Linked DNA regions of Azospirillum sp. TSH100. The main gene of each other region encodes a partner of the protein of the gene in region 2 in a complex. Links are inferred from orthologs where the notes say so. Each region holds a gene or a part of one and is shown on either strand. Other genes may lie near its edges.

Region 1 (5,444 bases), 1.1 Mb from region 2 along the record:
CCTTGGCGAAGTCCATTTGGCCGGCATGGCGGGCCTTCAGCTCGGCCATCACCTTGCCCATGTCCTTGATGCTGACCGCACCCAGTTCGGTGACGATGGCGTCGATGGCGGCGCCGGCCTCCTCGTCGCTCATCTGCTTCGGCAGGAAGCGTTCGATGACCGCGATCTCCTCGCGCTCCTGCTGGGCCAGTTCGGGACGGCCGCCCTGCTCGTACAGCCCCGCCGATTCGTTGCGCTGCTTCACCAGGGTCTGCAGCATCGACAGGATCTCCGCCTCGTCAATGCCGTCGGTCACGCCGCGGGTGCGGGCGGCGATGTCGCGGTCCTTCAGGCCGGCGAGGATCATGCGAATGGTGGACACCGCGCGCTGGTCCTTCGCGCGCATCGCATCCTTGAGGCTGTCGGTGAACTGCGTGCGCAGCGTCATGTCCTGTCTTCCTTGCTTCGTCGGGCCGGGAAAGGAGGCTCCAGCCGGACAGCCGACTATTCCGAAAATGGCCGCCGATTTCCATGGCAAAAGCCCCGGCCAGCGAATGGGCGGCCCGCACCACCCGACTTTGTCGGCGGATCAGGGCCGCCTTGCAAAGCTATTGCTGGAAATCGGGCGTCCAATCGTCATATAGGATGTCCGGCCCATCCGATCAGCCCACTCGATCCCACGTCATCGCCCATTCCGGCGGAGGTGGGGTGCGAGCGGCTACGTGTGCGCGCCCGGCGGGACGCTAGGCCGTCGCCGTTCCGCCGATCACCCGATCCGTCGCCGGCCGCGGTTTTTGGGAAGGTTCACTGGAATGACTCTCGCCACTCCCCCCTCCGACAATGCGGTTCACACCGGCGTCCTGGTCCTGGCCGACGGCACCGTGTTCCGCGGCCGAGGCATCGGCGCCACGGGGGATTCGGTGGGCGAGGTGTGCTTCAACACCTCCATGACCGGCTATCAGGAGATCCTGACCGATCCCAGCTATGCCGGCCAGATCATCACCTTCACCTTCCCGCACATCGGCAACACCGGCGCCAACGCCGAAGACATCGAGACGATCACGCCCGCCGCACGCGGCCTGATCCTGCGCGCCGACATCACCGACCCGTCCAACTGGCGCGCCACCCGCCATCTGGACGACTGGCTGAAGAGCTACGGCCTCGTCGGCCTGGCCGGCATCGACACCCGCCGGCTGACCCGCCGCATCCGCGATCTGGGCGCGCCCAACGGCGTCGTCGCCCATGCGCCTGACGGCAAGTTCGACATCGAGGCGCTGGTCGCCAAGGCCAAGGGCTGGCCGGGTCTGGAGGGCATGGATCTGGCCAAGGACGTGTCCTGCCGCCAGACCTATGACTGGACCGAGGCCGGCTGGACCATCGGCGGCGGCTACGCCACCCAGGACAAGCCGCAGTACCATGTCGTCGCCATCGACTATGGCGCCAAGCGCAACATCCTGCGCTGCCTCGCCGCCGCCGGCTGCAAGGTGACGGTGGTTCCGTCCACCGCCACGGTCGAGGACGTGATGCGCCACCAGCCGGACGGCGTCTTCCTGTCCAACGGCCCCGGCGACCCCGCCGCCACCGGCGAATATGCCGTGCCGACCATCAAGGGCCTGCTCGACACCGGTGTGCCGATGTTCGGCATCTGCCTCGGCCACCAGATGCTGTCGCTGGCGCTGGGCGCCAAGACCACCAAGATGCAGCAGGGCCACCGCGGCGCCAACCATCCGGTCAAGGATCTCGCCAGCGGCCGGGTGGAGATCACCAGCCAGAACCACGGCTTCGTCGTGGTGCCGGAAACCCTGCCGGCCGACGCCGAGGTCACCCATGTCAGCCTGTTCGACGGCACCAACGAGGGCATCCGCCTGAAGGGCAAGCCTGTCTTCTCGGTGCAGTACCACCCGGAAGCCTCGCCCGGTCCGCAGGACAGCCACTATCTGTTCGACCGCTTCGTCCAGCTGATCGCCGAGAAGAAGGCGGCCTGAAACCGGACAGGGTTCGTTGGAGAATGGGGGAGTCGCGATGGCGGCTCCCCTTTTTCATTGGAGTACCGACCTGTCACAGCCATCTTGGCCGGCCGACCGATCAGACCATATGGTTTGGAATGCGCCTGCCAGATCATCGCTTCGCCACCAGTCCTGCGCCGGTGACCCGGTCCGACCGTCCCGCCTGCCCGCTCTGCGGCCGGCCCATGGTGCCCGGCGCCAGCCTGAACGAACACCATCTCGTCCCCCGCACCTATGGCGGACGGGAGACGGTGACGATGCACCGCATCTGCCATGCGAAGATCCATGCGGTGCTGACCGAACAGCAGTTGCGCGACCAGTATCACGGGATCGATGCGCTTCGCGGCCATCCCGACATCGCCGCCTTCATCGGCTGGGTCCGCCGCAAACCGCCAGAGTACGTTGACGGTCACGCCACCGACCGCCGGCGGCGCAAGCGCTGAGGGGTCTTCAGCCCTGGCGAACGGTCCGCCGCGTGGCGGGCTTCGGCAGGTAATTGCGCGCCTCGCCGTTGCACACCCGGCTGACCCGCTCATACTCCTCGACGGTGTCGACCTGGGCCTGCCGACGGTCGCGTTCGCGGCCGAAGTCCTGCATGATCCGCCGCATCGCCGATTCGAGCGGACGGCGGATCGCCGCCATCGCCTGCGACTGGCTGCGGGACCGGACCGGCGCCATCCCCGCGATCACCTGATCCAACTGGCTGCGGATCTGCGGCATCATCTCCTGAAGGAGAGCCTCGTCCACCGCGACATGGCGCATCTCGTGGGCCAGAACCTCGCCATACAGACATGAATTGGCCGGTATCTCCCTGGCGACATGGACGACGCGCTGCTGGAAGCCGAAGCTGATCGTCAGGGCGCTGGCCGACGCGCAGTAGGTGCCGTCGCCCATCGTCTTGAACAGGGCGGACACTTGCGATTGTTCACCATAACGCGCCTGGGTCAGTCCGAGCACATGGCTGTCGGCGGCGCTGACCGGTCCCGGCGTGCGTCCCGGCAGGCGGGTGAGCTGCGCAATCGTCAGCGCATCGTCGCGCTGGATCGGCGCCAGCACGGTTTCGAGATCCAGCTTAGCCGGCGGAAAACCGGAGCAACCGCTGGCCTGTGCCGCGGCCGGTGAGGCTGCCAGCAGCATGCCCAGAATGGCAAGGAACAGGAGGCGAACGGTCATTCCGGCACTGTTACCGGGAAACCCTTCGCCCACAAGAGAATTGACGGCAAGAGAGACGAAGGGGAAGAGGGGCGCCACTGACAGGCCCTCCTCCCCTCACCTTCTCAATGCTGCGACGGGAACAGGAAGCGCGCCTTCAGCGTGCCTTCGATGGCGCGCAGGTCGTTCACGACCTCCAGCTCTTCGACGTCGCCGTTGACGTCCACCACCACATAGCCCAGCTCCGGATCGGTCTGGAGATACTGGGCGGCGATGTTCAGGTCACGGCCGGAGAACACCTCGTTCACCTTGCGCAGGATGCCGGGGCGGTTCTCGTGGACGTGCAGGAAGCGGGTGCAGCCGGCCTGGACCGGCAGCGCCACCTGCGGGAAGTTGACCGCGCCGACGGTGGAGCCGTTGTCCGAATATTCGAGCAGCTTCTGCGCCACCTCGGTGCCGATGTTGGCCTGGGCCTCCATCGTCGAGCCGCCGATGTGCGGGGTCAGGATGGCGGTCTTGATGCCGCGCAGCGCACTCTGGAATTCTTCCTTGTCCGAGCCGGGCTCGACCGGGAAGACGTCGATGGCGGCACCCAGGATGTGGCCGGAGTTCATCGCGGCGGCCAGCGCCTCGATCTCCACCACCTGCCCGCGGGCGGCGTTGATCAGGTGGCTGCCCTTCTTCATGGCGGCCAGTTCGCGCTCGCCGATCATGTTCCGGGTCTGCGGGGTATCCGGCACATGCAGGGTCACCACGTCGGACACCGACAGCAGCTCCTCCAGCGAGTCGCAGGCGCGGGCATTGCCGAGAGCCAGCTTGCGCACGGTGTCGTAGAAGCGGACCTGCATGCCCATGGCTTCGGCCAGGATCGACACCTGGGTGCCGATATGGCCATAGCCGACGATGCCCAGCGTCTTGCCGCGGATCTCGTAGCTGTCCTTGGCCGACTTCATCCAGCCGCCGCCATGAACCAGCTGCGACTTCTCGAAGATGCCGCGCATCAGCATGATGATCTCGCCGATCACCAGCTCCGCCACCGACCGGGTGTTGGAATAGGGGGCGTTGAACACCGGCACGCCCTGGCGCCGCGCCGCCTTCAGGTCGACCTGGTTGGTGCCGATGCAGAAGCAGCCGACGGTGATCAGCTTGTTCGCCGCCTCCAGCACCTTGGCGGTCAGATGGGTGCGCGAGCGGATGCCCAGGATGTGGACCGAGCCGATGCGCTCCAGCAGTTCATCCTCGTCCAGCGCGCGCGGCAGCCGCTCGACGGAGGCGTAACCACCGCGGGCCAGCTCGTCGATGGCGTTGTCGTGAACACCTTCCAGCAGAAGGATGTTGATCTTGTCCTTGGAGAGCGAGAGCTTGGTCACGGCCGGCTTCCGTATCTGGGCATCGGTTCTGTTCCGCAAGGCCCGCCCACCGGGAAAACGGCGCGTCTGGGCCCTTCGGAAAAGCGAGCGCGCAAAATAATACCAAAGCCGGCCCTTGTCACCTGAGGGATGTTGCGCCGCGGCGTCCGTTTCCGCATGCCGGATTGGCGCGCAACGCGGGTTGGGTGTATCAGTCTGACCGCTCTTCAAACTTGGAAACCCTGTCATGAGCGACGTGACGATCTATCACAACCCGCGTTGCAGCAAATCGCGCGAGACGCTGGAGCTTCTGCGCTCCCGCGGTGTCGAGCCGACGGTGATCGAGTATCTGAAGACCCCGCCCAGCACGGCGGAACTGTCGGTCCTCCTCGCCAAGCTGGGCAAGGGGCCGCGCGACATCACCCGTGCCAAGGAAGCGGCGGAGGCCGGTCTGCCCAAGGATCTCGATGGCGAGGCGCTGGTCGCCGCTCTGTCCGCCAACCCGGCCGCCATCGAGCGCCCCATCGTGGTCAAGGGCGACCGCGCCCGCGTCGGCCGCCCACCGGAGTCGGTCCTCGACCTGCTCTGACCCCTCATTCCCGCCTCTGACCGGAGCCAGCCGCCCGTGACCACCAAACACACCCCAGCCGCCGCGGCCGCCGAGCTGAAGACGATCCGCGATTTCCTGCGCTACGGCGTCAGCCGCTTCAACGAGGCCGATCTGGATTACGGCCACGGCACCACCACGGCCTTCGACGAGGCGGTGTTCCTGGTGCTGGAAACGCTGCACCTGCCGGTCGACCAGCTCGACCCCTATCTGGACGCCCGCCTGACCGCGGCGGAGCGCGAGGCGGTGGCCGGCATCCTCCATGCCCGCATCGACACCCGCAAGCCGGCGCCCTACCTGCTGAACAAGGCCTATATCCAGGGCATTCCCTTCTATGTGGACGAGCGGGTG
Region 2 (8,931 bases):
CGGCACCATCGACACGCGCGAGAAGTTCCTGGACAAGCGCCGCGAACTGGCCGAGCACGAATGGGCGCGGCTGAAGGCGAACAACTCGCTGGAATGCCGCAACTGTCACAGCGCCGACTCGATGGACATCACCAAACAGAATCCGCGCGCCGCCAAGATGCACGAGACCTATCTGTTCACCGGACAGAACACCTGCATCGACTGCCACAAGGGCATCGCCCACCACCTGCCCGACATGCAGGGGATTGAGCCGGGCTGGAGCATGAAGACCAGCCAGAAGTAAGCGTCCGAGCAAGGCAACAGCCCCGCTTCCGGAAGGAGCGGGGCTGTTGCCGTTTCACGGGAAACGCCGCCGGCGAGACGGGCGAGCGGGAGTCAGGGAGTTTTGCCCCGGACAAACAACAGCAGGCGGATGTCGCGGTCGGGAACGAAATCGGTGATCGTCGATTCGAAGGTCGTCGGACCGGTCTTGATCAAGCCATTCCAACACAGAGATACGATGTTTTCCGGAGCGCCCTTGTCGATGGTCAGGTGGAAGCGTCCGATCGGGCCGCGCCAGTTGCGGGCCGTGGTCAGGATATATTCGATCTCCGCAGCGCCATAGGGCATGGCGGGCGGCGGATATTTCGCCTGGACCGTCGCCACGGTCCGCCGCGTCGCCGCATCCAGGCAATAGCGGTCATCTCCCGTCGCGTTCACTGTCCCGGTCACCTCTCCGACAAGCCGTCCGACCACGCCGCGGCCGTCGATCTCGTTCACATCGCCGAGAAGGGAATGACCCAGGAAGGTCCGGTAGACATGGCGGACCCGCACATCGCGCCCCGGCGGAAAGGTCTGCGTCCAGAAATAACGGGTGCGCAGCGTCCATTGCGGGTTGTTGTCATCGTCGCCATTCCGGATCAGGCCGGCATCGCGCAGCCGGGCCAGCGCCGCCGGATCCAGTGTCCGCGCGTAGCCGTCATAGGCGCCCGGCGCCCAGGGCGTCATGCCCAGCGCCCCCGCCGCCTCCACCGTCGCCGTCACATCCCGGCCTTGGAAGATGGCGCGCCGCTCCAGAGAGGGCCGCACCGGCCGGTCATCGATCCACAGGCGGAAATCGAGGAAATCATCGGCCGGCTTGGGAAAGGTCCAGGCCGACGCCGTCAATCCCGGCGACAGGTCGAGATCCGGAAGCGGAAAGGCCACCAGCGTTTCGACCGGATGGTCGCTGACATTGCGGAAGACGTAGGAGACGCGGATCTCGTCCATCCCGATCGACAGATCCTCCGACCGCATCTCGATCACGTCGGTCCTGGTCAGCTCGATTCCGCCAGTGCCTTGAAAGCCGGTGCTGTCGTTGGCCGACGCGTCCTCCCCCATCATCGGCAGAAACAGTATCGCCAGAAGAGCGCTCCACCCGATCGCCTTGCCAATTCCCTTGCCAGCCATCCCCCGCTCCCCCGAATCCGCAGGTGTCACCGATAGGAAATGGCGACCCCTTGCATGAAATTTTCGCGCTGAACGATGTTCTGCCCGTCGAAGGCCTTCGTACCATCGAAGGCGGCGATCTCGACGGTCGCCGCGTCGATCCATCTGACCTGCAAGCCATGCCGGCCCCGCACATGCAGGAATTGCTTGCTGTTTTGCGGATCGGTTCCCTCGCCTGCCGGAATCAGGCCGGCCCGGGTGTCGAAGCCGGCGGTCGCGCCACAGTCGATCGAATATACGACCACCGACAACCTGCCATCCGGCGAAGGATTCGCCCCGAACGTTTCGACCTCGCACATGTCGAAAAACAAATTCGCATAGACATAAAAGTAGAAGAACGACCCCGCCAGAACAGCCGATACAGAAACCAACAGGCAGAGAGCAATCACCCTCAATCCATTTTTACCGGAACCATTCATCATCAGGGCGCCATCATCACCCCAGCATCGCCACCACCGACAGCGCCAGCAGCGTCACCAGAACCGCCTCGCCAAGTCCAACCAGTCCGCGCAGTGCCAGCGCCACCCACCAACTCGCCCAATCGCGCCGATGGCGCACCTCCTTCAGCAGGCGTTCCTGGATGCCGGCGACGGTGCGGCGGGCAGACAGGCTGGCGATGCCGCCGACCAGTGCCACCAGCCCGGTGCCCAGCACGAAGTACAAGGCGCCCTTCCAGCCGGCGAAATGGTCGGGATCGTTCAGGTAATGCCCGGCACCGACGATGATCCACACCGCCGCCGGCCAGACGCCGACGATCTCCGGCCCTGGGCCTTCCCCCTTCGGTCCTTCTCCCCTTTGCGCGCCGTCCATTGCCCCCCCCTCAACCACCCGGCACATGGCGGTACGCCAGCACACGCGTCGCCGGACCGCCCTCGACATCGGCCAGCGGCAGCAGCAGTTCGACGAACTTCGACCCCGGCAGCATCGGGTCGTCGCGCACCAGCAGGCAACGCGGCTCGCCACTCTCCAGACAGGCGCGCAGGTCGGACAGCCAGCGCTGCGCCGCCTGCTCGGGATGGCAGTCGCTCACCCGCCGCGTCGTCGGCCGTTCGGCCAACCGGCGTTGCAGGGCGCGGCCGCAGGACTTGTAGACGAAATCGCTGCCGTCGGCGGTCGGCTCCATCAGGGCGATGCGCGGCACGCTTTCGCGGACCTGGGCAGTGTCGATCTCCGTCGCCAGCGGCATGCGGCGCTTGCGCTTCAGCCGCACCCAATGAGTGTAAAGAATGCGGACCTGAGGCGTCTGCTCCACGTCGATCACGTCCGCCCGGCAGGGCGGCGGCGGCAGGTCCAGCATCGGAGTCGCCACCGGCACCGAAGCGAAGGCCGCTGCCGCCGGCACCGGCTGGGAGACCGGTTGCAGGATTGGCCGCGAAGCCGCCGCGGTGACCGGAGTGTGCGCCTGCCCGGCCGGCGTGTGGCCGATCCGTCCGCCATGCTTCTTCAGCATCGGCAACGGCGCCCAGGCGGTGCAGGTATGATAGCCCTTGGTGATGCGGCGGTAGTCCTGGCTGCTGGCGGTGCGGCACTCCCCTTCCACCCCGTGGCGGGCGACGTACACCAGCGTGTTGTCCTCCGACAGCGCGCGCTCGCCGCCCCACGAGACGCAGGCGGCGCAGGCGCGACTGTCCTTGGCGAATGCGTGGCTCATCGGGGCATATCTCCAATGGGTATGCGAAGCGGGAGAATGGGAATTGATGCGTCCCTTTCCCCATCGGTTCAAGGGCCGCATGGGCCGGAGGTGCCGCGCCCGAGATTCAGTCATGCGAGGGTGACATCCATGCCACCCCTTCCCCCCCGGCCCCGAACCCCCTATAAGGGGGCCTTGCACGACATGCCCATCCCCGCTCTCCGTCTCCGGTCCCCCGGCGCCGGGGGGTTTTCGGCTGACCACACTTCAGAGAAGCGGACCCATGCCCAAACGCACCGACATCAAATCCATCTGCATCATCGGCGCGGGTCCGATCGTCATCGGACAGGCTTGCGAGTTCGACTATTCCGGCGTCCAGGCCTGCAAGGCGCTGCGCGAGGAAGGCTACCGGGTCATCCTCGTCAACTCCAACCCGGCCACCATCATGACCGATCCCGGTCTGGCCGACGCCACCTACATCGAGCCGATCACCCCGGCCGTCGTCGCCAAGATCCTGGAGAAGGAGCGTCCTGACGCGCTCTTGCCGACCATGGGCGGCCAGACCGCGCTGAACACGGCGATGGCGCTGTCCGACGACGGCACGCTGGAGCGGCTCGGGGTGGAGATGATCGGCGCCAAGCGCGACGTCATCGCCAAGGCCGAGGACCGCATCCTGTTCCGCGACGCCATGGACAAGCTGGGCCTCGAATCGCCGAAGTCGCGCATGGTCCGCACGCTGGACGAGGCGATGGACGCGCTGGAATTCGTCGGTCTCCCCGCCATCATCCGTCCCAGCTTCACGCTGGCCGGCACCGGCGGCGGCATCGCCTACAACCGGGCGGAGTTCGAGGACATCGTGCGCGGCGGCCTGCGCGCCAGCCCGGTCGGCGAGGTGCTGATCGAGGAATCGGTGCTGGGCTGGAAGGAATACGAGATGGAGGTCGTGCGCGACGGCGCCGACAACTGCATCATCGTCTGCGCCATCGAGAACATCGACCCGATGGGCGTCCACACCGGCGACTCGATCACGGTGGCGCCGTCGCTGACGCTGACCGACAAAGAATACCAGATCATGCGCGACGCCTCGATCGCCGTGCTGCGCGAGATCGGCGTCGACACCGGCGGCTCGAACGTCCAGTTCGCGGTCAACCCGGCCAACGGCCGCCTGATCGTCATCGAGATGAATCCCCGCGTGTCGCGCTCCTCGGCGCTGGCGTCGAAGGCCACCGGCTTCCCCATCGCCAAGATCGCCGCCAAGCTGGCCGTCGGCTACCGGCTGGACGAGCTGACCAACGACATCACCGGCACCACGCCCGCGAGCTTCGAGCCGACGATCGACTACGTCGTCACCAAGATGCCGCGCTTCACCTTCGAGAAGTTCAAGGGCTCGGAGCCGCTGCTGACCACCTCGATGAAGTCGGTGGGCGAGGCGATGTCGATCGGCCGCACCTTCCAGGAATCGGTGCAGAAGGCGCTGCGCTCGATGGAGACCGGCCTGACCGGCTTCAACGAGGTGAAGATCGGCGGGGAGGAAAATCCGGACCGCACCGCCATCCGCGGCGCGCTCGCCACGCCGACGCCTGACCGCCTGCTTGTGATCGCCCAGGCCTTCCGCCACGGCTTCACCGTGGACGAGGTCCAGGCCGTCTCCAAGTACGACCCGTGGTTCCTGGAGCAGATCAAGGCGATCACCGACCGCGAGGCGACGATCCGCGCCGACGGCCTGCCGACCGACAAGGCCGGCTGGCTGAAGCTGAAGCAGATGGGCTTCTCCGACGCCCGTCTGGCCGAGCTGGCCAAGACCACCGAAGCCGCCGTCGCAGCATCCCGCCGCATGGCTGGCATCACCCCGGTCTACAAGCGCATCGACACCTGCGCCGCCGAATTCGCGTCGGCCACCCCCTACATGTACTCGACCTACGAGACCGATGGGACCGGCGAGGCCGAGTGCGAGTCCGACCCGACCGACAAGCGCAAGGTCGTCATCCTCGGCGGCGGTCCGAACCGCATCGGCCAGGGCATCGAGTTCGACTATTGCTGCGTCCATGCCGTCTACGCCCTGCAGGAGGCCGGCATCGAGACCATCATGGTCAACTGCAACCCGGAGACCGTCTCCACCGACTACGACACCGCCGACCGCCTGTATTTCGAGCCGCTGACGGCCGAGGACGTGGTGGAGCTGGTGCGGGTCGAGCAGCGCAACGGCACCGTGCTGGGCTGCATCGTGCAGTTCGGCGGCCAGACCCCGCTGAAGCTCGCCGCCGCCCTGGAGGCCGCGGGCATTCCGATCCTGGGCACCTCGCCCGACGCCATCGACCTGGCCGAAGACCGCGAGCGCTTCCAGAAGCTGCTGCATGAGCTGAACCTGAAGCAGCCGGCCAACGGCCTCGCCCGCTCGCTGGAAGAGGCCGAGGCGGTCGCAGCCCGCATCGGCTTCCCGGTCGTCATCCGTCCGTCCTACGTGCTGGGCGGCCGGGCGATGGAGATCGTCCACGACATGGCCGGGCTCCAGCGCTACATGGGCACCGCCGTGCAGGTGTCGGGCAAGAACCCGGTGCTGATCGACAGCTATCTGCAGGACGCCATCGAGGTCGATGTCGACGTCGTCTGCGACGGCACCGACGTCTATGTCGCCGGCGTGATGGAGCATATCGAAGAGGCCGGCATCCATTCCGGCGACAGCGCCTGCGCCCTGCCGCCCTACACGCTGCCTGCCGACACCATCGCCGAGATCAACCGCCAGTCGGATGCGCTCGCCCGCGCGCTCAAGGTGGTCGGCCTGATGAACGTGCAGTTCGCGGTCAAGGCCGGAACCGTCTACATCCTGGAGGTCAACCCGCGCGCCAGCCGCACGGTGCCCTTCGTCGCCAAGGCCACCGGCACCGCCATCGCCAAGATCGCCGCCCGCGTCATGGCCGGGGAGAAGCTGTCCTCCTTCACCCTGAACGGTCCGACCCCCCCGCACACCGCGGTCAAGGAAGCGGTCTTCCCCTTCGCCCGCTTCCCCGGCGTCGACATCGTGCTCGGCCCTGAGATGAAGTCGACAGGCGAGGTCATGGGCCTCGACCACAACTTCGCGCTCGCCTTCGCCAAGGCGCAGCTTGGCGCCGGCGTCACCCTGCCGGTCAAGGGCAGCGTCTTCGTCTCGGTCAAGGACCACGACAAGCCGGCGCTGGCGGTGATCTCCAAGAAGCTGCACGAGATGGGCTTCCGCATCCTCGCCACCTCCGGCACCGCCAAGGTGCTGAGCGAGGCCGGCGTGCCGGCGGAGACCATCAACAAGGTGGTCGAAGGCCAGCCGCACATCGTCGACGCCATGATCAACGGGAACGTGCATCTGGTCATCAACACCACGGAAGGCGCCCAGGCGCTGTCCGACAGCTTCAGCCTGCGTCGCACCGCGCTGACCTACAACATTCCGTACTATACGACGGTGGCAGGAGCACGCGCGGCGGTGGAAGCGATTGCCGCACTCCGGAACGGCAGCCTTGAAGTCGCCCCGTTGCAGTCGTACCTTAGCGGATCGTATTAAGGACGGACGACGGCGCGGCGGACCTCCTCCGCGCCGTCTTCGTCCTTGATGTCGCTTTGGACAGGTCGAACGACTGCAAGCGGTGATGGACCGAACATGGAAAAAGTTCCGATGACAGCGGCGGGCTTCAACCGCCTCCAGGAGGAATTGAAGCACCTTAAGATCACCGAACGCCCGGCGGTCATCAAAGCCATCGCGGAAGCCCGCGAACATGGCGACCTTTCGGAAAACGCCGAGTACCACGCGGCGCGTGAACGTCAGAGCTTCATCGAAGGCCGCGTGCTTGAGCTTGAGGACAAGATCAGCCGCGCCGAGGTCATCGACCCGGCCAAGCTGACCGGCAGCACCGTGAAGTTCGGCGCGACCGTGACCCTGGCCGACCAGGACACGGACGAGGAGACGACCTATCAGATCGTCGGCCAGGACGAGAGCGACATCAAGAACCGCCTTCTGTCGATCCAGGCGCCGCTGGCCCGCGCCCTGATCAACAAGTCCGTCGGCGACAGCGTCGAGGTATCTACCCCCGGCGGTTCCAAGCTGTACGAGATCGTTTCGGTCGAGTTCCGTTAAGGGTTTTTTACTCCTCCCTCTCCCACCCCGGGAGAGGGAGAAAACCCGCTCTTCACCCCCCAAGCTTTTCCTTGAAGAATTCGTTCACCCGCCGGATCGCATCCGAGCGGGCGTCCTCATCCGTGCCGACATGGGCGGTGCCGCCGGGCGCGGTGGCAAGGTTCTTGCGCTTGCGCACCGGGGCGTCCGGCGAGTCGAAACCGTGATAGGCGTCGGGGTAGACCACCAGATCGACCTTGCCCTTGACCCCGTCGCGGCCGGACAGTTCGACGCAGCTCTCCGGCGGGGTCCAGTCGTCCTTGCCGCCGACCAGCAGCAGCAGCGGGCCGTCGGGCTGCCAATCCTCGTTGCTCAGCGCCGCCTTGCAGCCGGGATAGAAAGCCACGGCGGCGCGGAAGCCGCTCTCCTCGGTTCCGGCCGGTCCATCCTCGCCGGCACCATAGGCGGCCATCACCGTGCCCGCTCCCTGCGACCAGCCGATCAGGCCGATGCGCTCGTGATCCACCTCCGGCCGCTTGCGCAGGAAGGCCAGGGCCGCCCAGGCATCACGCTTGCGCTCCACCGTGGCACGGACGGTGCGATCCTTCAGCGCGGTGGTGCAGACCTCCTCCACGTCGCGCGGGCCGAAGCTGTCGACCATCAGCACCTCGTAGCCCTGACGCTGCAAATGGGTGGCCCACCAGACATGGCGCGGCGACACCCGGCCGTTGCGGGCATAGAGGCCGCCGCAGCCATGCAGCATCACCACCGCCGGATGCGGGCCGTTCCCCGCCGGGCGCAGCAGCCGGCCGCTCAGCATCGTCGGCGCGCCACCGGTCAGATCCCCGTCGACGGAGGGAAACCGCACAATCTCCTCGGCATGGACGCCGACCGCGGCCTGTGCCGGCCCTGCGGACAGGGTCAGCCCGCCAACAGTGCTCACCCCGACACCGGCACACAGCGCCGCCCCCAACACAGCCGCAAGACCGCGGGTGGAAGCCTTCATTCTGCAGCGTCCCCGACTTCCGGCGCCGGCCCCGACGGCGGCGCTCGCGGTTGCAATATTAAACCTCTGCGATGCGGAAGGCCATGGGCGCCCGGCAATTGTCCCCAATGGCGATTCCGCCCGATGGCGAAGGCTGCGCTGTTGCCGTGTTTACGCTAGGCTGCTCAACCATGAGCGACTCCCCATCTCCCCATCCGTCCACCGCCCCCTCCCCCGCTCCGCCCTTCTTCACCTTCTGTCTCTACTGGCTGCGGCTGGGGCTGACCAGCTTCGGCGGGCCGGCCGGACAGATCGCGATGATGCAGAGCGAACTGGTCGACCGCCGCCGCTGGATCGACCAGACCCGGTTCCTGCACGCGCTGAACTTCTGCATGCTGCTGCCGGGACCGGAGGCGCAGCAGCTCGCCACCTACATCGGCTGGCGGATGTATGGCGTGCGCGGCGGGCTGTTGGCTGGCGGGCTGTTCGTTCTGCCGGGTGCCTTGGTGCTGCTGGCCCTGTCCTGGATCGCCGCCGCCCATGGCGACACCGGGCTGGTCGGTGCGCTGTTCGACGGCATCAAGCCGGCGGTGGTGGCGATCATCGCCGCCGCGGTCTGGCGGCTGGGCCGCCGCACGCTGAAGGGGCCGCCCGCCGTCGCCATGGCCGGTGCCGCCTTCCTGGCACTGGCGTTGCTGCACCTGCCCTTCCCGCTGGTGATCGGCGCCGCGGCGGTGGTAGGGGGCGTGGCGGCGCGTCTGGGCCATC

What was found. Proteins that work in one complex are often made in the same cells at the same time.
Region 1: the proteins of carB (region 2) and carA are in contact, whole or in part, in a solved structure (PDB 1KEE), measured with the Escherichia coli proteins. The link is inferred for Azospirillum sp. TSH100 from one-to-one orthologs.

Annotation. Positions count from the first base shown.
Region 1 is NZ_CP039634.1:1,810,543-1,815,986, reverse strand. The notes cover bases 1-2,877. They hold carA (glutamine-hydrolyzing carbamoyl-phosphate synthase small subunit), read left to right. Parts: upstream 1-791; coding sequence 792-1,964; downstream 1,965-2,877. Other genes in these bases: E6C72_RS08675 (hypothetical protein), read right to left, coding at 2,436-2,877; E6C72_RS08680 (HNH endonuclease), read left to right, coding at 2,084-2,428; E6C72_RS32700 (TetR/AcrR family transcriptional regulator C-terminal domain-containing protein), read left to right, coding at 511-726; E6C72_RS08690 (GatB/YqeY domain-containing protein), read right to left, coding at 1-427. Outside these bases: more of E6C72_RS08675, read right to left, coding at 2,878-3,158; serA (phosphoglycerate dehydrogenase), read right to left, coding at 3,263-4,507; arsC (arsenate reductase (glutaredoxin)), read left to right, coding at 4,734-5,075; prmB (50S ribosomal protein L3 N(5)-glutamine methyltransferase), read left to right, coding at 5,112-5,444. UniProt on the Escherichia coli protein: Small subunit of the glutamine-dependent carbamoyl phosphate synthetase (CPSase).
Region 2 is NZ_CP039634.1:693,694-702,624, forward strand. Bases 3,032-6,829 are described here. They hold carB (carbamoyl-phosphate synthase large subunit), read left to right. Parts: upstream 3,032-3,380; coding sequence 3,381-6,629; downstream 6,630-6,829. Other genes in these bases: E6C72_RS03305 (hypothetical protein), read right to left, coding at 3,032-3,118; greA (transcription elongation factor GreA), read left to right, coding at 6,726-6,829. Outside these bases: E6C72_RS03285 (NapC/NirT family cytochrome c), read left to right, coding at 1-283; E6C72_RS03290 (DUF4424 family protein), read right to left, coding at 376-1,428; E6C72_RS03295 (hypothetical protein), read right to left, coding at 1,455-1,889; E6C72_RS03300 (hypothetical protein), read right to left, coding at 1,903-2,277; more of E6C72_RS03305, read right to left, coding at 2,288-3,031; more of greA, read left to right, coding at 6,830-7,199; E6C72_RS03320 (dienelactone hydrolase family protein), read right to left, coding at 7,252-8,184; chrA (chromate efflux transporter), read left to right, coding at 8,355-8,931. UniProt on the Escherichia coli protein: Large subunit of the glutamine-dependent carbamoyl phosphate synthetase (CPSase).